DNA from 4 places in the Listeria grayi genome. Region 3 is predicted to be linked to each of the others. Evidence: riboswitches for the same ligand, from Rfam matches in the RefSeq annotation. Region 3 holds a riboswitch; each other region holds the start of a gene.
The links. Region 3 has a riboswitch for S-adenosylmethionine ahead of EL241_RS01640 (MetQ/NlpA family ABC transporter substrate-binding protein). Riboswitches for the same ligand answer to the same signal wherever they lie in the genome.
Positions count from the first base shown of each region.

Region 1: linked by a shared signal. The riboswitch ahead of EL241_RS11605 (methionine ABC transporter ATP-binding protein) and the one ahead of EL241_RS01640 (MetQ/NlpA family ABC transporter substrate-binding protein) in region 3 are both predicted to bind S-adenosylmethionine.
Region 2: linked by a shared signal. The riboswitch ahead of metK (methionine adenosyltransferase) and the one ahead of EL241_RS01640 (MetQ/NlpA family ABC transporter substrate-binding protein) in region 3 are both predicted to bind S-adenosylmethionine.
Region 4: linked by a shared signal. The riboswitch ahead of metX (homoserine O-acetyltransferase MetX) and the one ahead of EL241_RS01640 (MetQ/NlpA family ABC transporter substrate-binding protein) in region 3 are both predicted to bind S-adenosylmethionine.

Region 1 covers NZ_LR134483.1:2,345,088-2,350,886, forward strand. The annotation lists gene EL241_RS11595 (MetQ/NlpA family ABC transporter substrate-binding protein) at 1-667, opposite strand, end outside; gene EL241_RS11600 (methionine ABC transporter permease) at 684-1,352, opposite strand; gene EL241_RS11605 (methionine ABC transporter ATP-binding protein) at 1,349-2,374, opposite strand; SAM riboswitch class I at 2,464-2,568, opposite strand; gene EL241_RS11610 (sensor histidine kinase) at 2,628-3,806, opposite strand; gene EL241_RS11615 (response regulator transcription factor) at 3,790-4,485, opposite strand; gene EL241_RS11620 (cation diffusion facilitator family transporter) at 4,576-5,445, opposite strand; gene EL241_RS11625 (thioredoxin family protein) at 5,636-5,799, opposite strand, start outside.
Region 2 covers NZ_LR134483.1:1,213,229-1,219,027, forward strand. The annotation lists gene EL241_RS05880 (L-lactate dehydrogenase) at 1-415, shown strand, start outside; gene EL241_RS05885 (serine hydrolase domain-containing protein) at 441-1,505, opposite strand; gene EL241_RS05890 (membrane protein) at 1,729-2,022, opposite strand; gene EL241_RS05895 (thiol-disulfide oxidoreductase DCC family protein) at 2,181-2,552, shown strand; SAM riboswitch class I at 2,696-2,805, shown strand; gene metK (methionine adenosyltransferase) at 2,912-4,111, shown strand; gene asnB (asparagine synthase (glutamine-hydrolyzing)) at 4,260-5,799, shown strand, end outside.
Region 3 covers NZ_LR134483.1:333,658-339,456, reverse strand. The annotation lists gene walK (cell wall metabolism sensor histidine kinase WalK) at 1-672, opposite strand, end outside; gene yycF (response regulator YycF) at 682-1,395, opposite strand; tRNA gene EL241_RS01650 (tRNA-Asp) at 1,601-1,673, opposite strand; gene EL241_RS01645 (pyridoxal phosphate-dependent aminotransferase) at 1,759-2,937, opposite strand; SAM riboswitch class I at 3,094-3,201, shown strand; gene EL241_RS01640 (MetQ/NlpA family ABC transporter substrate-binding protein) at 3,295-4,113, shown strand; gene EL241_RS01635 (methionine ABC transporter ATP-binding protein) at 4,125-5,141, shown strand; gene EL241_RS01630 (methionine ABC transporter permease) at 5,138-5,799, shown strand, end outside.
Region 4 covers NZ_LR134483.1:715,465-721,263, reverse strand. The annotation lists gene EL241_RS03465 (DUF1700 domain-containing protein) at 1-202, opposite strand, end outside; gene EL241_RS03460 (PadR family transcriptional regulator) at 199-525, opposite strand; gene EL241_RS03455 (biotin transporter BioY) at 670-1,227, shown strand; gene EL241_RS03450 (Crp/Fnr family transcriptional regulator) at 1,291-1,980, shown strand; gene EL241_RS03445 (Rib/alpha-like domain-containing protein) at 2,097-3,599, shown strand; SAM riboswitch class I at 3,656-3,756, shown strand; gene metX (homoserine O-acetyltransferase MetX) at 3,843-4,952, shown strand; gene EL241_RS03435 (class F sortase) at 4,980-5,799, opposite strand, start outside.

The sequences.
Region 1 (5,799 bases), 740 kb from region 3:
CGATTGCGTCCTTTTCAGGATTCAAGCCTTGCGCAACGACAAAGTTGGAGTTGATTGCTACAGCATCGCCTTCATTATTTTTGTAAGCCGTCATCAAGTAGCCTGGATCGAAGCTGGTTTTGAATTTCAAGTTTTTTGGATTGTCGGAAATATCTTTGAAAGTCGCGTCTTGTAGTTTTACCCCTTTTTTCACTTTGATCAAACCTTCGTCTACAAAAATACCGATAATACGTGGCCAGTCTGATTTAGAGTTGGATACTAAAATTTGAGCGCCATCTTTTAAGTCTTTCAGTGATTTTACTTTTTTCGAGTAGATGCCAAGTGGTTCTAAGTGAATAGCGCCGACATCAGCGAATTTATAGCCTTTTTGCTTTTCTTCTAATTCCAAATATGGTTTATGTTGGAAATAGTTAGCTGTCAAATCGCCTTCGTCTAGTGCTTTATTCGGTAACACATAGTCATTGTATTTCACGATTTTCAAGTTGATGCCTTTCTTTTTCAAGATCGGTTTTGCTTTTTCAAGAATAACTGCATGTGGTGAACTAGATGCACCTACGATCAATTCTTTGTTCTTGGAATCGCCTGAAGAACTTTTGCTTCCGGACCCGCAAGCCCCTAATACTAAAATAACTGCTAAAACTGCAAATAATGCTGTAAACTTTTTCATTTTTCCCTCTCCTTTTTTATCGTTTATCAAACGATTTGGTTAATAAATCTCCAATAATTTGGAAGATAAATACAATAATTAAAATAATCACGGTTGCAACGATCGTTATCTGAAAGTTCGCTTGTTGATAGCCATCGATATAGGCGGCGTTTCCAAGGCCACCTGCTCCAACCGCGCCTGCCATTGCTGTATAACTCACGAGTGAGATCGCTGTGACGGTGATCCCGGAAATTATCGCCGGCATGGCTTCTGGTAACAGCACTTTCCAAATGATAGTGAAAATATTCCCACCCATAGCTCTAGCGGCTTCGATAACGCCCTTGTCTACTTCGCGAAAGGCGATTTCTACCAAACGACCGTAAAAAGGTGCTGCGCCAATGATCAAAGCTGGAAGTGCGGCTTTTGGTCCAATGATCGTTCCGACTAGAAGTTTTGTCTCTGGGATCAATAAAATGATCAGGATGATAAATGGGATCGATCTGAAAATATTAACAATAACAGCTGTGATCCAATGGATGATCTTCTTCCAAATGCTGTCTTCGTTAGCTGTCAAAAACAGCAGCAATCCTAGAATGATTCCGATTATAAAAACCAGCACTAGGGAAATCACTGTCATATAAAGTGTTTCTTGGGTGGCAGTTCCAATCAACTGCCAATCCACATCTGGGAATAAATGGTTCATCATTTGCTGATCACTTCCGTTTCTACCTGCAATTGGTGAAATTGTTCAATACTCTTGGCGATACGCTCCGGCTCTCCTGTCAAATGAACATATAAGGTACCGTATGCACCGTTTTGCGTCTGTGTCAACGAACCATGCAGGACATTCAATGACACTTGCTGCGCCCTAACTACTTCTGAAATGATCGGTTGAGTCGCATTTTTATTTACAAACAGCAACTTCACGATCTCACCTTGCTCACCGTAATTTTCTAAGAGCAGTTGGATCAGTTCTTCTGTCTCATCGGAATCGGTCACTTGACGCACGAAACGTTTGGTCACTTGCTGCTGCGGATGCTGGAAAACATCGAGCACATTGCCGAGTTCTACTACTTTTCCTTCTTCCATGACAGCGACCCGATTACAGATTTTGCGGATAACATGCATTTCATGGGTGATGACAATAATAGTCAGATTGAGTTTTTTATTGATATCAAGCAGCAGATCCAGTACTTCATCCGTTGTTTGCGGATCGAGCGCACTAGTCGCCTCATCGCAAAGCAGTACATTTGGGTCATTGGCAAGCGCTCTGGCAATCCCGACACGCTGTTTTTGACCGCCACTTAATTCGGATGGATAGGAACGCTCTTTTCCTTCCAGCCCAACCAACCGGATCAGCTCATTGACACGCTGTTTTCTTTCTGCACCACGGATGCCAGCGATCTCCAGTGGAAAAGCGATGTTCTCAAAAACTGTTCGCGACCACAGCAGATTGAAATGCTGAAAAATCATACCGATCTTTTGTCTGGCTTTGCGAAGTTTGCCGCCACGAATCTCGCTGATGATATTCTCGCCGATCTGAACCGTTCCTTCTGTTGGAAGCTCCAAACCATTGAACATTCGGATCAATGAACTTTTCCCAGCACCGGAATAACCAACTACTCCAAAGATCTCACCGTCCTCGATTTGAAGGTCGACATGATCAACAGCACGGATTTTTTGCGATCTCGTTTTATAATCTTTCACTACTTGTTTGAGTGTAATCATTTTTTATTCACCTTTTTTTCTGTCAGAATATGAAAAAAGCCTTTCTGCAAGTGAGCAGAAAGGCGACGATTTAGAGGTCGATTACTTTCTTCTCATCTTCCAAAACAAATGTTTTGCATGAATTAGCACCTTAAGCAAATTGCTTAGGTTGCCGGGCTTCGTAGGGCATTTCCCTCCACCGCTCTTGATAAGAATATGATTTTATTAGTTATAATTGCTGTTCGTTTATATTACACCGAACTGCTTAATTTTGTCAACTATTGATTGAATACGAACAATTTTTCCGACTTTGATGCTCAGCAAGCGGTAATTTGACAATAAATGTCGTTTTGCGATTTTTGCTCTCTGCGGTCACGATCCCGCCGTGCTTCTCTACGATCGACTTCGCGATCGCAAGCCCAAGCCCCGTTCCAGTGGTCGTCCGATTTTTGTCGACTTTATAAAAACGATCGAATAAATATGGCAAATCGATAGCTGGGATTTCCTCTCCATAATTAGAAACCTCGACCACAGCCATTTCTTCTTCTTTTCGAGCTACGATCTCCAACTCATTTTCGCCATAGCGGAGCGCATTGGAAAATAAATTTTCAAATAGCCGCATGATCTGATTCCCATCACCTGTTACGATCAATTTATCAAGTTGATAGCTCTCATTGATCTTGATTTTTCGTTCAGCTGCTTGTGCTTCGAACTCTAAAACAAGCTGGCTCAGTAGTTCGTTCATATCAAGCATATCATGTTTCAGCGGATATTCCGTACTTTCCAAACGGGTATAGGAAAACAAGTCGTCAATCAACTTATGAAGATGCTTCGCCTTGCCATACACTAATTCGGTGTAATAGCGCAGTTCGATCTCATCACGATAGCGGTCTTCGTGAATAAAGCTTAGGTAACCCAAGATCGAAGTCAGCGGCGTCCGTAGATCATGTGATACGTTGGTAATCAAATCATTTTTCGCCTTTTGAGCTTGTGATTCTTGTTCCATAAGCACACGCTGCCGTTTACGCATATTCTCAATATTTTCTTCCAGCTCTTGGATATCCTTTACATAACTGGCGGTATCCACAGGACGGTCTTCCCGCAATGCAAAATTGATCGTCCGCAGCTGTTTCTTAAATATTTGATGCCGGCAAAAGCGGTAGAATAAATAGAAAATCAAAGTCGCGAGCAGTAGAACAACGATATATTTCGTGATCCCAAACCCGATAGACTCCCGCAGTTGGGTATATTTCGTCTTGCCAAATAGGCGGACAAAAGAATCTGATAATCCCTTGAGTACAATAGAATCATCGCGGATCGCTACTAACCAGAGATACATCGTCCGCAGCAAAAACAATGCGAACATCCATGATAAAACCGCAAAGAATGCTACCTGCCAAATATTCATCATTCGGCTGACATGTAGAAAGATTTTTTTAAAGTTCAATTTTATAGCCCACTCCCCAGATGGTCTTGATAACATTTTCTCCCGCCATAGCAACGCGAAGTTTATCTCGTAAATTACTGATGTGGACCATCACCGTTTTACTTGCTCCAAGCGCTTTCTCCTGCCAGATCTTTTCAAAAATATATTCTGAGCTAAAAACACGTCCCGGTTCACTGGCCAGCAAATATAAAATATCAAATTCGGAAGTCGTCAAATGTAGCTCTTTTTCATTCACCGTCACAATGTGCTGATCTTTATCGATCACGATCGGGCCAATGATCGTTTTAGCTGTATCGACACTACTATTGGCTCGGATATTCTGGATCCTTCTCAGAATCACTTTTACGCGTACAGATAGCTCAAGCGGATTGAAAGGCTTGACCATATAATCATCAGCTCCTGTTAAGAGCCCCATGATCTTGTCATTATCTTCTGCTTTCGCACTCAACATCAAGATCGGCGTCAAAATATTTTCATTGCGCATTTTTTTACAGACCTCTAGTCCGTCCATCTCCGGCATCATTACATCCAGAATCACTAAGGACGGCATTTTATCTTGAACGATCTCCCAGGCTTCTTTTCCATTATAGGCTTGATAGATCTGATAGCCCTCGTTTTGGAGGTATAGCTTTACCAAATCTACAATCTCTTTGTCGTCATCTGCAATCAATATGGAAGTCATGATTCATTTTCCTTTCCGGCATAGTCTTGTTTCTATTGTATCATTTTCAATATAAAAAAAGAAATCCGTCTCAAGATAGATTTCTTTTCATTATTATTTATTTTTCCGTTCTTCCTCTGGTTCGATGTGGATCAATACCTGCGCTTTCGAATAAAAATCATTGACTGCTGTCTCGATCTCGTCACACAAATGGTGTGCCTCTTCGATTGACATGCTTGCCGGAAAAACGAGGTGAAAATCAATATATTCTTCTGCCCCTGCTCTTCTGGAGCGAAAATCATGGAACTCGATGTAGTTATCACTATATGACTCAATGATCCGCTTGATCTCTTTCTCCTCATCGGGAGATAAGCGCTCGTCCATCAGTGGGGGGAACGATTCTTTTAACAATTGCCATGCTTCATACATAATATAGATCGCTGTGATGATTGCGATAACTGGATCTAGCCACAACCAGCCAGTAAGATAGACTAAAAACAAACTGAAGGCGATCCCGACAGATGTAAATACATCTGTATATAAATGTAAGGCATTTGACTTCATTGCTACCGAGTTCTGCTTGATGGCCGCACGTTTGATGATCATGGAGATCACTAAGTTTATCGTGGCTCCCAGCAACATCACACCGATACCTAGCCCTGGTAATCGTATTTCATGCGGTGTAATAAATTTATTGACAGATTCATAAATAATCCAAATACCCGCTACAAAAATCAACAATGTTTCGATTGTTCCAGCAATATTTTCTGCTTTTCCATGCCCATAGGGGTGATCTTCATCAGCCGGACGATTAGATATCCGAATCGAGAAGAAGGTAATGACAGAAGCAAACAGATCCATAAATGAGTGTATGCCTTCTGAGATAACTGCTACCGAACCTGTAAGAACGCCAACAATCAATTTTAATACGACAATGAAAAAGTTACTGAATACTGATAGAATAGTTAAATTTAAATGATTCATTCTGCTTCCTCCAATTTCCACCGATTCGGTAAACCTGAATTATCATATCATACAGGATGGTAGTGGGTCTACAGCAATCTTTTTAACGGTCTCCACTTCTATAAAGTGAACGAAACTATTTTGCCTTAGCGCAACTTATACTTTGAAAAACAGCTTGCTTCCCAAGTACTTCTCAGGGAGCAAGCCATCACTATTTTTGAAAAAAATCATAAATCGATGAAATATTGCCTAAGTCATAACTGATGCGCTTAGCTTTGCCATTTTCAAAGAAAACGAGTGCAGGAACCGAGGTGATCTGCAATCTTTCCGCAACCTCAGGCACAAAGTTCAAATCCATTTTCGCTAAAGGCTGCT
Region 2 (5,799 bases), 880 kb from region 3:
TGTAGATGGCTATGTTTTGGGTGAACACGGCGAATCGCAATTTATCGCTTGGTCAACTGTCAACGTGGCGGGTACAGCAATCCAATCGCTTCCAGAAGCGAAAGACTTTGACCTGCCAGCATTAAAAGACAGTGTGCGGGGTGGTGGCTGGAAAATTCTGCTTGGTAAAGGTTGGACCAACTTTGGAATCGCTACGATTGCAGCGAAGCTCACAGCAGCAGTTTTCAATGACGCCAGACAAGTTTTCCCGTTGTCTGTTTACGATGAAGCACTAGACGTCTACATCGGCAAACCGGCATTACTTGGGAAAGAAGGAATTATTCACTCCGTAGCGATGCATTTAAAAGAGAGCGAAACAGCAGCGCTAGAAGCATCAGCGCAAGTGATTTCCGCTGCTTATCAAACTGTAAAATAAAAAGACCGGACAGTTCCGGTCTTTTTTATTTTGTATACGAATAAATCGTTTCGGCGATATCATTCAAGTTAGCATGAGCTGTTTGATTACCTAGGAAAATCACAAATTTTCCTGTGTCCGGATCGCCGTAGATGACTGAACCAAAGCCGCCTCGTTGTCCATCTGCCGAAATATTTCCGCTAAATCGGATCTTATCTGTATCCGGATCCATAAATCCGGAAACTAGCAAGATCTTTTTCGTTGTTTGCGCAGTCAGCAGTTTATTCGTTGTCAACAAACTTTGAAAACGCCAGAGATCCTCGACATTGCTGTATAAATTACCAGCACCGAGCAGGCTACTCATTAATTTCTGAGAATATTGCAGTTCTTTCTGTGTATATTCTTGCTTGGTTGCTTCATCATATCGGTACTCATTCGGGAGAAAGGCAGTAGCAGGAAGTTCATCCCAGAAAAGGGTATGGGCGAGTTGCCATTTATCGAGCAGTCGCTTGTGAACGACCGCTTGATAACTTTTTTGTTCTAAATCAGCAATGATCGCTGCTAAATAGGTATAGTTGACATTAGAATAGGCATACGTCTGTTTATCCGAAAAAGTCGTATGCTGGATTGCATTCCTCAATTCAGTAGATTCGGTAGTCAATAGAGTGCTTGGCGCGGTTTCCGGCATGGAATAGCCTGAGGTATGGCTCAGTAACTGCTCGACAGTGACCTTATCAGCTTGAGGGGCAGTTTTTACAAAATCGGATAATTTGCTATCATAACGAAGCCGGTGTTCTTCAATCAATTGTCCGACAATTACCGCCGTATATAATTTCTGCAAGGAGGCAATTGGATAGAGCTGCGCTTTTTGGTTCGCCTTATTTGTCGAATGATTCGCATCTCCATAAGTATGTATCGAGGTGACTTTGTGATCAGCGGCAAGCAGAAGCGTTCCACTCACATGTTTTTGTTTTATAAGATTGGAGATTTTTTTATCTGTTTTATCAGTTTGCGCTCGTTTTGGCTGGGCAGTTTTGTAATAAAAAAAGAATACCAGCAAAATTCCCAGAAAGACGATGCAAAACCAAAGCTGTTTTTGGTATCTTCGCATGCTTGTATCTCCTTTCAATAAAGAGCCCACTCTACACAGAATGGGCTCATCTTCGTCGTTAAAGCCTGCGTTCCGGTGCTCACGTACAGAAGTACGCTCCGCTTCGGTACTCAGCTTTGCCTAGAATCTAATCATTTTTTACCAAGCTGAAAACAGTAAGATAATGATTGAAATGGTGTTTTTCTTCAGTCTAAGCCCACTCTACATAGAATGGGCTCAGATTTTATGCTTTGGTTGCTTTTTTCGGCTTAGAGCCGCTCCGAACAAAGAGGTGGATCAGGCTGAGCAGCAGGGAAAAGATATAAGCTGCAAGTGTTGCTAAAAATAATGAGATCGCGATTTTGGTTTGACTTAAACCAGCCCCGTAAAAGCTGAAGAAAAAGATCACGCCACTTGCGATCAATGCGAGCGTCACGATCAAGTATTTGAACCAGCGCCATTTTAAAATAAATTCAAATAAACAAATCACTGCAAAAAAGCCAATAAAAATAATGCCTGCTAGAGGAAAAATATCCATAAAAAAACTCCTTTATACATCTTGCCAAATTAAAATCAGTTTCCGTTCAAGCAATGACTTGCTACTACCACGCTCGATAACGGAACTATATTTCTATTTTCCTATCATACCATATGTTTAAATTAATGATAAGCGGAAAAAGAAAAGTAGGAGGGGTTATGATGAAAGATATTGTCTTGTATGATGGAAACTGCGGGTTCTGCCGGCTTTCCAAAAATATGGCGAAAAAATTAGATTGGCTGCGAAATTTGGAATGGATCGAACTAGAGCGCTATCAAGGTGTTCTGTTTTCACAAGAAGAACTGGAATCAGAGATCCATCTAGTGACATCGAGTGGAAAAGTCCTGCGTGGCTTCAGCGCGATCAGAAGGATCCTTTGGCAGTTGCCACTGACAACGATTCTGTCTTTACTACTATATTTGCCTTTTGCAAAATGGTTTGGCGACCGCGTCTATGCTTTTGTGGCGAAGTATCGTGGCAAGATCATGGAGCTTTTAAATGCGATCGGAGTGGCGACTCCGGCTGTTTAAATCAAAATCTTGTAAGAACCCAACATTGTTTGATTTTCATATTGCTTTTATCCACAGTTTAATTTATAATTAGTTTTATCACTGATTGAAGAAGCGCATGAATTCTTCTAAAGATGTGGAAGTACAATCAAATATTAAATTTAATCTTATCCAGAGCGGTAGAGGGACTGGCCCTTTGAAGCCCAGCAACCTACATGAAATTGATGTAAGGTGCTAACCTGTTGCAGGAAAGTGATTTCCTGAACGATGAGAGCGAAGGTATACAAATTCTGCCTTTTCTCTGTGCGCCTATGGCCATATTAGAGAAAAGGTTTTTATTTAGCCCGGACGCCTTGTAAGATTTAAAGGAGGAAATACAATTGGCAAAGAATCGTCACTTATTTACATCAGAATCCGTTTCTGATGGGCATCCAGACAAAATCGCAGATCAGATCTCTGACGCGATTTTAGATGCAATCATTGCGAAAGATCCAGATGCACGAGTTGCATGCGAAACGACAGTTACTACTGGCCTTGTGCTTGTAGCAGGGGAAATCTCCACTTCTGTTTATGTAGACATCCCAAGAATCGTACGGGATACGATCAAAGGGATCGGATACACACGTGCTAAATACGGGTTCGATGCAGAAACCTGTGCGGTATTGACAGCTATTGATGAACAATCACCAGATATCGCGCAAGGTGTGGATGAAGCACTAGAAACGCGAGGGTTGACAAAGGATGAAGCAATCGAATCGATCGGCGCTGGAGACCAAGGGCTGATGTTCGGTTTTGCAACGAATGAAACAGAAACGTTAATGCCACTGCCGATTTACTTGGCACATGGCTTATCACGGAAAATCGCCGAATTGCGCAAAGATGGGACAATCGATTATTTACGTCCAGATGCAAAAACACAAGTTACAGTGGAATATGATGAAAATGATCAGCCTAGCCGTGTCGATACCATCGTTATCTCGACGCAGCACCATCCGGACATCGAGCAAGCGCAAATCGCAAAAGATCTGCATGAACATGTGATCAGTGCTGTTATTGATCCAACTTTATTAGACGAAGATACAAAATACTTCATCAATCCAACCGGCCGTTTCGTCATTGGCGGACCACAAGGGGATGCCGGGTTGACTGGCCGGAAAATTATCGTAGATACATACGGTGGTTATGCAAGACATGGCGGCGGTGCGTTTTCCGGTAAGGATCCGACCAAAGTAGACCGTTCCGGTGCATACGCTGCTAGATATGTAGCGAAAAACATTGTAGCCAGCGGTTTGGCGGACAAAGCAGAAGTGCAGCTTGCTTATGCGATCGGTGTTGCTAAGCCAGTGAGTATCTCCATCGATACTTATGGAACAAGCAACTATTCGGAACAGGCTTTGATCGATGCGGTGAACCAATTATTCGACTTACGTCCGGCAGGAATCATCCAAATGCTTGATCTAAGACGACCGATCTACAAGCAAACAGCTGCATTCGGTCACTTTGGCCGCGCGGATATCGACTTACCATGGGAAAAAACCGATAAAAAAGATGCTTTGCGTACCTTAGTAGAAAATGCTTGATTCAATGTCTCTTGCCAAGTGACCGGCAAGGGACATTTTTGCTTGTAAAACTATTCATTGTTTCACTATTCAAATACCGCTTTTTTATGATATGATAGACGTTGTGATATAACTAGATTTAAGAATTATGAAGATGAGGAGAATGAGCATGTGTGGATTTATCGGATGCGTGCATGACCGCATCGCCGAGATTACAGGCGAAGAAAAAGACGTATTTAGAGAAATGAATAAAATGATCACTCATCGTGGTCCAGATGACGAAGGCTATTATACAGATGAACATATCCAATTTGGATTTAGACGATTGAGTATTATAGATGTAGAAAACGGGCATCAGCCGCTTACTTATGAAAACGAACGTTATTGGATCATTTTCAATGGCGAGATCTATAATTATGTAGAGCTACGTGAAGGATTGGTAAAAGAGGGTATGCACTTTGAAACAGAAAGTGATACAGAAGTCATTATCGCAATGTATGCTAAACATAAAGAAGAAACGGCAAAACACCTGCGCGGTATGTTTGGATTTGTCATTTGGGACAAAGAAACAAACCAAGTTTATGGTGCGCGCGATCATTTTGGGATCAAACCATTTTTCTATGCAGAAGAAGACGGCAAACTGTATGTTGGTTCTGAAAAGAAATCGATTTTGCATGCGCTGAAAAATCAAACATTAGACGAAGTTTCTTTGCAAAATTATATGACATTCCAATTTGTTCCCGAACCAGATACATTGACGACTTCTGTGAAAAAATTATTGCCAGGTCATTATTTCACGAAGAAAATCGGAGAACCGATGCAGATCACAAAATACTGGCAAACAAGTTTTGCACCCGTGAATACGGCTGAGCAAACGTTGATCAAAGAAATCCGCGATGTGCTGTATGACTCTGTCAACGTACATATGCGTTCTGATGTACCAGTTGGTTCATTTTTATCCGGCGGGATCGATTCTTCGATCATTGCCTCGATCGCCAAAGAATACCACCCAGCCATCAAGACATTTTCTGTCGGTTTTGAACGCGACGGCTTCAGCGAGATCGATGTTGCGAAAGAAACGGCTGATAAATTAGGCGTGGAAAATATCAGCTACGTGATCTCACCACAGGAATATATGGATGAATTGCCGAAAATCGTTTGGCACATGGACGATCCATTGGCTGACCCTGCTGCGATTCCGCTTTATTTCCTATCTCGTGAAGCACGCAAGCAAGTTAAAGTTGCATTGTCGGGAGAAGGTGCTGACGAATTGTTCGGCGGTTATAATATTTATAATGAACCCAATTCATTAGCCGGCTTTAACAAAATGCCAAAAGCACTGAAAACAATGCTTAACCGCGTTTCCCGCATCATGCCAGAAGGAATGAGAGGAAAGAGTTTCTTAGAACGCGGAACAACGCCGATGGAAGAACGCTACATCGGAAACGCTAAAATGTTTACCGAAAAAGAAAAACGGATCTTGTTGCCGAAATATCAAGAAGGCCATGATTATACCAACATCACCGATCCATTTTATGCCGCAACAGAGGGCTACAATCCAGTGGAACGCATGCAGTACATCGATATTCACACATGGTTGCGCGGCGACATCTTGCTGAAAGCAGACCGTATGACGATGGCCAATTCGCTAGAAGTACGTGTACCATTCTTGGATAAAGAAGTATTCGATGTGGCAGCAAAAATTCCAG
Region 3 (5,799 bases):
TCTAGCCATAGCATACGCTTGCCGTTTCATTTCTTTTATCGGTTTTGTGATCGTACGGGAAAGAATGATACCCATGATCGCGGTTATAAATAGGGAGATCGCGATCCCGGTAACAAAGATATTCGTAATATCATCTACTTGTTGGTAAACAGTTTGAATATCTGCAACTAGGTAAATAGCCCCAATCACTTGTCCTTTATTTTTAATAGGAGAAACGTTGACCCAGACACGTTTTTTGTTAGCTTGGTCAATAAAGATCTTGTCTTCCGAACCGTTTCCGAGCGACAACGCACGTTTAACCAAGGTATCGTTAGACTTTTGACCTACGATACCTTGGTTATCTTTGTTCGATGTGCCGAGGATCTTTCCTCTGCTGTCGAGAACACGTACTTCATTGATCGAATCATTCGCTTGCACAAAGTCTGTCAGGGATTGTTCGATGAGTGCTTGTTCTTTCGACGTATTTTCACTATCATTTAAAATCTCTTCACGCGTATTATAATTAAGAAACGTCATGCTGCTGCGGATCGATTCTTTAAAGTTGTTCTCTAGTCGGCTTTCCAGCTCCCGTACAAAATAAACGCCAATGACCTGCATCGCAAGAATGATCAGCAGAATATAAATGATGACAAGTCTGAATTGTACAGATTGGAAAAATTTCTTTTTTAGCATACGGTCATCCTACTCCTGTTCAGGATTGCGTAAATAGTAGCCTACTCCACGTCTTGTTACTAGCCATGCCGGATGACTTGGATTATCTTCTATTTTTTCCCGCAGGCGTCGTACAGTTACGTCCACCGTGCGCACATCTCCAAAATAATCATAGCCCCAAACAGTTTGGAGCAAGTGCTCACGCGTCATTACTTGGCCAATATGTTTTGCCAGATAATGTAGCAGTTCAAATTCCCGATGTGTCAGTTCGATCGTGTCACCGCGTTTAGATACGACATATGCATCCGGGTGGATCGTCAGCGAACCGACTTCCAGCTCTGAATTTTCTTGATCTTCTGCTGCCTGCGAGCTCACTTGACTGTGGCGACGCAGATTAGCTTTCACACGAGCGATCAATTCACGATTGCTGAAAGGTTTCGTTACATAATCATCCGCTCCCAATTCCAATCCTAGCACTTTATCGATTTCCGAGTCTTTGGCAGTCACCATAATGATCGGCATATCGTATTTTTTCCGCACCTCACGGCAAACTTCCACACCGTCTCGCCCTGGTAACATAATATCTAATAAAATTAGATCTGGTTGTACTTCTTCTACTAATTGTAGTGCTTCATCGCCATCATAAGCACAATAAACATCAAAACCCTCTTTGTTAAGGTTAAATTTCACAATATCTGCAATTGGTTTTTCATCATCAACGACTAAAATCTTCTTTTCTGCCATTTAGTTGTATCCTCCTAATTCGTGGATTTGACTGACGTAGTGTCAGGACAGGCTTCGTTAATCTCTCGTTACAGTCTCTGCTGCCATTCATTGGAGCGTATAAGCTCACTCCATCTATTATAACATAAACATGAATTTATCTGAATTATACTTTATCTACAAAAAAAAGACCAGTGCTAAATTAGCAAGCTGATCTCTTCCTTAACGGTTCCGACGGGATTTGAACCCGCGATCTCCTGCGTGACAGGCAGGCATGTTAACCCCTACACCACGGAACCTAAGCACCTTAAAAATGGCACTTCCTCATTAAACCATGTTTTGGACATTTGCGCAATACCTTTTTTACATATTTTGGGAAAAATTTTACAATACGGGATTTCGGAAAGCCGTAGATGCTCCGATCCGGCGTGCTGCTTCTTCCAAGCGGTCTTCATTCATAAGCAGACCGACGCGAACATAACCTTCTCCTTCTTTACCAAATCCATTCCCTGGCGCAACAGCCACACTCACTTCTTCTAATAGAAAATCAGCAAAGCTTGCGCTCGTAAATCCAGTAGGTATTTTCAACCAAGCAAAGAATGAACCTGCTGGCGCGTCTACTTCCCAACCGATTTCCCGGCAAGCAGCGATAAAATGATCTCGTCTGCTTTCATACATTTTTCGCATTGCTTCCACGTCACTTTGATCACCAGTCAGCGCTATTGCTGCAGCATCTTGGATAGCAGGAAACAAGCTGACATATAGATGGTCCTGAATCAGATTGATCGCACGGACGATTTCTTTATTCCCGACTGCAAAGGCGACTCGCCAGCCAGCCATATTATAAGTCTTAGATAATGTATACAATTCCACGCCTACTTCTTTTGCTCCTGCAGTTTGCAAAAAGCTAACTGGTTTTTTGCCATCAAAACCAATCGAAGCATAGGCAAAGTCATGAACTACTGTGATCGCGTGTTTCTTCGCAAGTGCTACGGTCTCCTCAAAAAAAGCAGGCGTTGCAACCGCACCAGTAGGATTATTTGGATAGTTCAAATACATCATTTCTGTCTTTTTAAGCGTTTCTGGAGAAAGTTTACTATAATCTGGCAGAAAATCATTTTCCGCGCGCAACGGCATCGTTTCATAATTCACTCCGCCAAGCACTACGCCTGATAGATAATCTGGATACCCCGGATCTGGCAGCAACATCCAGTCGCCTTCATCTAATACACACATCGGCAGTTCTACCAATCCTGTTTTCGAACCAAATAAGATTGCTACTTCTGTCTGCGGATCGATCTCTACTTGATACTCACGCTGATAAAATTCGGCTACCGCTTGTTTTAGTTCTAATTTCCCATCGAAGGGCGAATACTTATGATTAAGCGGCTTGTCTGCTGCAATTTTCAATGCTTCCACGATATATTCCGGTGTCGGTTGATCCGGATTTCCCTGCCCTAAATTGATGACATCATGGCCCTCCGCAATTTTTTGATTCACTTTCGCGACCAATGTAGAGAAAAATTGTTCCGGCAATGCTTGTAGTTTTTGTGAGATCTTCATCTTCTGCACCTGCTTTCTGACTTATTTCATTGCTTTCCATATTAGTCTTTCCCGTTCCGTTTGTCTAGGGGATTTTTCTGAAAAGTTAAAAAGAGATTGACAATTCCCGCACAAATAGCGTATATTTTAAATTAACAAGTTTTAAAAAACTAAATTCTCTTATCTAGAGCGGCAGAGGGACTGGCCCTATGAAGCCCGGCAACCTAACTTTTTTTAGTGAAGGTGCTAATTCCAGCAACATTTCTAAATGTTGACAGATAAGAGAAGTCGGAATTTTACGAATCCCAACTTCTCTATCTGTGATAGAGAAGTTTTTTTATTACTTCAAAAGTATTTTACACAGGGAGGAAGAAAAAAATGAAAAAATCTTTTAAGGCAATTTTACTTGTAATCGCAGGTGCTGCGTTGTTGGCACTAGCAGCATGTGGTGGTAATAAAGATGACGCACTCAGCACCAAAAAAATCAGTATCGGGGTAACTGGCGGTCCGCATCAGCAAATCGCCGAAGAAGTAAAAAAATTAGCGAAAAAAGATGGCTTGGACATCACGATCAAAACATTCGACGATTACAATACGCCGAATACAGCTTTGAATGATGGTGATATCGATACAAACAACTACCAAACGATCCCTTTCTTGGATCAGCAAAAGAAAGACAAAGGCTATAAACTCAGCATCGCTTTCAAAACCGTTGCTTTCCCAATGGGTATCTATTCCAAACAGATCAAGGATATCAAGGATCTGAAAAAAGGCGACAAAATCGCGGTTCCTAACGATCCTGCGAATGAATACCGTGCTTTGAAACTATTTGAAAAAGCTGGTGTCATCAAACTGAAAAAAGGTGTTTCCCAAAAAGCAACGAAAAATGATGTCGCTGAAAATCCGCTTAAACTCGATATCGTGGAACTGGAAGCATCACAGCTCCCTTCGCAATTAAGTGAAGTACGCGCTGCAGCAATCAACACGAACTTCGCAATGGGTGCCAACTTGACGATCAATGACGATGCGATCTATCACGAACCGATCAAAAACAATCCATATCCAAATGTCTTTGTCGTTCGGACAGCTAATAAAGACGATGAAGTCGTGAAAACACTTAAGAAATATTACCAATCTAAAGAATTAAAAGCATTTATCGAAAAAGAATTCAAAGGTTCTGTTGTACCTGCATTCTAGGAGTTGAAAACATGATTGAATTAGAAAATCTGTCAAAAACATTTACTGTTAATCGCAAAAAAGTAGAAGCTGTTAAAAATGTATCTTTAAACGTGAAAAAAGGGGAAATATTCGGCGTCGTGGGTTATTCCGGCGCTGGAAAAAGTACCTTAGTACGTTGTATCAATTACTTAGAAAAACCTGACGAAGGCAGCGTAAAAATCGACGGTGAAGATCTTTCTACACTTTATGCTTCTGAACTGCGCCACGCGCGCCGCAAAATCGGCATGATTTTCCAAGGATATAATCTACTCAAAACCGCTACCGTTTACGATAATATTGCGAAGCCACTTAAACTGAGTGGCTTTTCCAAATCCGTTATCAAAGAACGTGTGGAAAAATATCTTCAGATCGTCGGATTAAAGGATAAAGAGCACCATTTTCCCGCTCAGCTTTCCGGCGGTCAAAAGCAACGTGTCGCTATCGCTCGGGCGCTGGCCTTTGAACCAGAGATCTTACTGAGCGATGAAGCAACCAGCGCATTAGACCCGGAAACGACCGAGTCGATCCTAAATCTGCTGCTCAAGATCAATGAGGAATTGGGCATCACGATCTTTCTGATCACGCATGAACTCGAAGTGATCGAACGTATTTGCGATCGTGTGGCTGTGATGGAAAATGGAGAGATCGTGGAACAGGGAACCGTACTGGATATTTATACGAAAGCCGTTCACCCCACTACCAAGCGATTTATCGGTACAGAAGGCGGTTATGAGATCCCTGCTGATTTGCTGGAGAAATACGGGAAAACGGGGAAATTGGTTTCACTCTATTTCTTAGGTGACGAAGCTGACGAACCGGCACTTGCCTTAGTTTCCCGTAATTACGATGTCCTGCCTAGCATTTTAGCTGGCGGCATCACGCATTTCAAAAACGGCACGATCGGAAAACTGCTTGTTCATTTAAAGGGAAATGAAACAGCCTATCAAGATGCGATCGATTACTTGGTCAGTCAGCAAGTCGTTGTAGAGGAGGTTGAATTGCCATGAATGCTTTCATTGAAAACTGGGGACCTGTGATTTGGCAAGGTATCCTCGAAACATTGACAATGACGATCATCACACTCGTTATCGCAGTCATTATCGGTATTCCGCTCGGCGTGCTGCTTATTTTGACACGAAAAGGCGGACAAACAGAAAATTACTTCATTTATACGATTTTGAATTGGGTCATCAACATCTTGCGATCACTGCCTTTCATTATCTTGCTTTTCTTGATTTTACCAGTAACACGAGCAATCGTTGGTACTTCGATCGGTATCCAAGGGGTGATCTTGCCATTAGTCTTTTACACCGCTCCTTACATCGCACGTTTAATGGAATCTACGCTTTTAGAAGTAGACCGCGGTGTGATCGAAGCTTATCAGGCAATGGGGATCTCCACACCGAAGATCATTTTTTCTGTTATAATTCGCGAAGCCCGTTCCGGGATCGCACTCAGCCTTACCATCGCAACGATCGGCCTGATCGGTGCTACTGCAATGGCTGGTCTAGTCGGTGCCGGCGGTCTTGGAGCAATCGCTTATCAATATGGCTTCCAACGTTATGAGCCGACTGTGATGTATACCACCATCGTTATTTTGATAATTATGGTACAATTACTTCAATCATTGGGGAATTTATTGGCTCGTAAACTTAAAAAAGACTA
Region 4 (5,799 bases), 380 kb from region 3:
GCTGTTCATCTTTTAAAAGATAGATATCTGCTACCAACTCACCCATATCTCCTAGATCAAAAGCGACTTCTTCCTCGCTTTTGCCACGCTCTTTACCAATTGCAAAGTGGGCTTGATATTCTGCCAATAGATTTTTGCGCTCCTGCGGGTCTAGGCTTGCTAAACGCCCATTTAGTTCATTTAAAAATTGTTTTTCATTCATTCGCTTTTCCCCCCTGTTAGCAGCTCTTCCATTTGCTGTGTGAATTGTTGCCATTCTCTGGTCAATACTTGTAAATGTTGTTCTCCCGCCGCTGTGATCTGGTAATATTTTCGGGATGGTCCCTCCGAAGAATCCTGCAAATATGTCGTACACCAACCATCGCTGACCAGCCTACGAAGTATCGGATAAATCACGCCCTCGCCTACTTTGATATAAGTGGAAACTTGCTGCGCTAGTTCATAACCATAGCAGTCTTTTTCCTGGATCAAATGCAGACAGCACAGTTCCAATGTTCCTTTTTTAAACTGAGAAACAATTGCCATGATACACGCTCCTTTGTTTTATGCTTTCAGTATACGCTTCACTACTAATTTATACAAGGTACTGAAAAAATAAAATAGTGACAAAAGCTGCTCTATAATGTTAACCTTTAAAAATAAAAAGTTGACATTAAAAAGGGGATTATTATGCGGAATCAAAAATTACAGCTACTCATTATCAATAGTTTATTTGCGGTCATCATCGCTATCTTGGCGCAGATCACCATTCCACTCGGCATCATCCCATTTACAGGACAAACGCTTGCTGTTGGGTTAGCTGCTACGATTCTAGGTTGGAAAAATGGTACGATCGCTATTCTTTTTTATATTTTTCTAGGCGCGATCGGCTTACCGGTTTTTCAAGGAGCAACATCGGGAGTCGGTGTTCTGCTCAGTCCAACAGGCGGTTTCCTGATCGGTTTCATCTTTAATGCAGCGATTACCGGCTATATGATCGAAAAAACAAATTTCCGTCCGATTCCGGCAGCGATCGCTAATGTGATCGGCGCATTCGTGACTCTAGTTTTCGGCACTTTCTGGCTGGCTTTTCAAGCACATTTAACCCTGCATCAAGCGTTTTTAGGTGGTTTTATTCCTTTTATCATTCCGGGAATAGTAAAAGCTGTCCTAGCCTCCTATCTCGGCTTGTTAATTCGAAACCGCTTGGTAAAAGCCAAATTGTTACCTACTGCACTTTTAAAATAGTTCCTAAATAGCCGATTCTCCTTTATAATGAATTTGTATCATAAAAAAAGGGGACTCGGTTTTATGCTATTCAAAAAAAATAAAGCGCTTGCTTCTAGCAGCCTGCTGGATCTATTGCGCATTTCTAATGACACTAAGCTGCCTTACGAAAGACTGCAGTTTAAGCGCAATCAAGTAATGATCGAAGAAAATCGGTCCAACGATACCTTGTATATTTTGATCGAAGGTGTTGCCGTAGCTTATCAATCTACTAGCAAAGAAGACAGTATCCTGTATTTCTGCGGAAAAAATGAGTTGATCGGTTTCTTACAACCGGAAATCGACAATCAGACATTATTCGGCTTCCGAGCCATCAGCGATGTGATCGTTTATAAATTCGATCATTCCTACTTACTGGAACGCATCAATGCCACTGCTGAACCAGTTCGCCTCATTCAGCAGCTATATATCGCTAATACGGAAGCTTTGTTGTGGCGCGAACAGCTACTTCACCTTCCTACCGATAAACGCATCCTTGCAGCCCTACTTGCGATCGGCGAAAAGTTTGGACGCACAGAACCAGACGGCTCGTATTTGATTCCATATTATTTCACTCAGAAAATTCTTGGGAGCTATTTACATATCGCTCGCACCTATGTAGCCATTAATCTGCAAAAGTTAGAAAAAGAGGGTATCCTTACGCTTTCCCCAAAACCATGGCAAATATACAAACCGGAAGAGCAGCAACTATTATTAAATGAATATTTTGCTTAGCTTGCCAACTTTTTGTCAAAAATCCGCCATTTTTCCCACTCCCTATTACTTATTCACTTATTATTTATAGCGGCAACATTGCTATTCTATAAAAAACATATAAAAGGAGCAAAAGAATGACAACAACGATCAAGAAATCACTTATTTGTTGGCTTGCTGTGCTTTTACTAATTTGTCTAAGCATCCCAAGCCATGTTTCGGCAGCTGCACCACTTGAAGGGCAAAAGATTGTCCATCCAAAAACGGCAGTAAGTTTCTCTACAGGACAAGTACCAACTCCACAAGACTTTGTTGCTCTTTCCGAACAGGAAACAATAGAAAAAGTCCACTTTAAAGGCGACGTGCCAGATACGGCAACAGCAGGAATGCATACTGCAACGCTAGTAGTGAACTATCAAGATGGTAGTCTGGAAACAATCACCGTTCCTTATAAAGTGGTTGCGATCCAGACGACAAATGTAACAGCCAAGCAAGATCTCCACTTCAAGCAAGGAGAAAAAACACCAGCAGCATCGGCGTTTATTACTGCGGAAGATCCTTCTAAGGTAAAATCCGCGGATTTCAAATCCGGAGCCGTACCTGATTTCACAACTGCTGGTCAAAAAACGATAGCGATCACGGTTGTATTTGCCGATGATACGTCCACAGAACTGCAAGTAAGCTATACGGTCACAGCGGTGCCACTCGCTCATCCAAAAACGGCACTTCGATTCCCAATCGGGAAAAAATTAGCAACAAGTGATCTACTTACAGCTGAATCCGGCGTTGCCCTTCGTGTCATAAAGGGACAGCTTTCTACTAGCAAAGTCGGTACTTTTTCTACAACAATCGAAGCTAAAAAAGGAGACCGCACCGAAACTTTTACAGTCAGCTACCAAGTAATCGATACCGAAAAACCACTTATCCAACCGAAAAAAGATCAACTTTTTGTATTCGACAAAGGTACTACCATCAAGCCACAAGATCTAGTGACAGCTACAGATAACAGCGGCAAGGTTTCACTTACTTTCAAAAAAGGATGGGCACCAAAACCGAATCAACTGGGCGATCAGCTTGTAAGAGTAGTGGCTACTGATCCAGCAGGGAATTTTTCCGATATCGAAATAGCCATTATGATCTGGAATGATGTACCAACTTTAAAAACACCAAAGCTCGATTTTTCCAAAACAACGGATCTCAAACTCGTTGGCACTGCCGATCCTCACACGCTAGTGTTTATTTTGGACGGATATAGCGAACTGATCGGGTCTACCTATGCGGATAAAAACGGCCATTTCGCACTTGAACTTGAAACAGCGCTTCCTGAAGGGATGATCGTCTCTTTGACTGCGACAGATGAAGCGGGAAATTATAGCGGTATGAGTACCTACTTCTATGATGAGGAGGAAGAGGATTATACGGATCACGAAGATGGCGGACCGGATGGCGATGACCTGCAAGTTATCATCACGAGCCAGCGGGAAAGCGGCTTAGACAACCAAAACAATACCCTCGTGCTTCGCTCTGCTCGTGTCAAAAAACTGCCTAAAACTGGCGATTCGTTTCCAGCAGCTTCAGCCGGCGGACTGCTAATTCTTTCAGCAGCCTATCTCTTGCTTCGGAAACCCAATATGCGCTGAGGACACCTTGACAATCCTTGCAATTAAGCGTAGTATAAAACTAATTTTATAACTATTTCTTATCTAGAAAGGTGGAGGGACTGGCCCTTTGAAGCCTTAGCAACCGGAATCTTAATTTACGGTGCTAATTCCAGCAGTATTTACTGAAAGATAAGTCGCGTTTATTCCATTAAAATCAACTCTAGCGACTTGTTCTCGCTAGAGTTTTTTTATTAAATCACGCATTAAAAGGGAGTGTTCGGAGTGTATTTAGAGCAAAAAGAGCTATTTGCCCACCATCCATTTATCTTAGAAAATGGGGAGCGGCTTGGTCCGATCACGATCGGTTATGAAACATATGGTACTTTGTCCCCTGAACGGGATAATTGTATTTTGCTGGAACATGCGCTTACCGGTACGGCACACGCAGCTAAACATGATGAAGCAGATACGCCTGGCTGGTGGGATCCGTATATTGGACCGGGCAAAACAGTTGATACGAATAAATATTTTGTTGTCTGTACCAATGTGTTTGGCGGCTGTAGTGGGACGACTGGTCCCTCCTCTATCAATCCACAAACAGGAGAGGCCTTTCGTCTTGAATTTCCAGGCTTTAGTGTAAAAGATATTATCAAAGTACAAAGAGAGTTGTTAGAAGAACTACATATAACGAAGCTAAAAGCAGTCATTGGTGGTTCAATGGGTGGTATGCAGGCAACACAATGGGCGATCGATTATCCGGAAATAACAGAGAGTATCATCAACATCGCCTCTCCCCTCGCTTGCGGTCCTGATGCAATCGGCTATAATCTGATCATGCGTATGGCGATCCTGAATGACCCTGATTTCAACGGTGGAAACTATGTCGGGCAACCAGAAGGCGGACTTGCCACAGCCCGAATGATCGGCATGATGACGTACCGGACAAGCGAATTGTTTTCCAAACGCTTTGAACGCTTTACTGTGGCGGAATCTTCCCCGCGAGCTTTTTCCAAAGAGCATTTCCAGATCGAGTCTTACTTGCAGTATCAGGGCGACAGTTTTGTGGAACGCTTTGATGCTAACAGCTATCTTTATCTGACCAAAGCGATCGATCTTTTCGATGTCACATCAGCAGCAGAAAATGAACGGCCACCATTTTCCGATATTTCCATTCCCTACTTATTGATTGGTATTACGACGGACCAACTGTTTCGCATCCATGATATCCGCAGACACTATCGCCTTTTAAAAGAGTGGCATGTTCCTGTCCACTATCACGAAATTGCTTCGGAATATGGACATGATGCTTTTTTAGTCGAAGAAGAAAAAGAAAAATTCGCGCCTGTCATTCAGCATTTTTTAGAAACAAAAACATTATCGACAATGCTATAAAAAAGCTGTCCTGATGGACAGCTTTTTTTATCGTACCAAAGCCAGCACCGATTCCTCTAAATCGTAATTGACTGCGGTAACACCATATTTTTCGTGTGATTTTGATTTGATCATAACGCTTTTTCTCTCGTGAGAAGCGACTTTGGCGATTCGCTTTTTTGTCCCTGTCTTGGTGTCTATTGCATATACATTGTAACCTACGACGGCTGCTTCCGGTGTGGAATGCCAGCTCAATGTCTGACCGCTTTTTTCAAGGTGGGTCGGGGCAACTGGTTTTTGCAAATGTTCTTGCCCGGAGTCATTCGTTAATTCTGCTGAAACTACCAGACGATCGATATGAGTTCGGCGCTTATGGTCAAAGGTTCCGGTGCAGGTAATCAAGTTAAGCATCGGCTTTGTATTGCTGCCAAAGATTTCAGATACTGGAGCTTTTTCTGCTAAATAACTTTTTTTCGTGCGAACAGTAAATGTCAGTTTGCGCTTGTTTTTATCATAGAGGTAAATATTGTCGCCAGGCTGTAGTTCTTTCAAATAAAAAAATACGGCTGGTCCTTTTTTACTGTCTACATGACCTGCGATCACTGCATTCCCATTGCTACCGGGATGTGTACCCGGCGAATACCATCCTGTTTCGACTGTATTCGCTGGTACTTCCATTTCCCCGTTTTTTGCTTCTCCAACGGTCTTCACAGCAGCCTTTGCTTGGATTGCAGGGATCTCGATTCGTGTTGGTTCGATTCCCTGCTGATTGTTTCTCTGACGGTTTTGGATCGTTTCGATTTCAGCTTGTTTGCTTTTCAAAACGGGAAAGCCGGCGATTCGGTTGACCACACTGCCGGATTCTTTT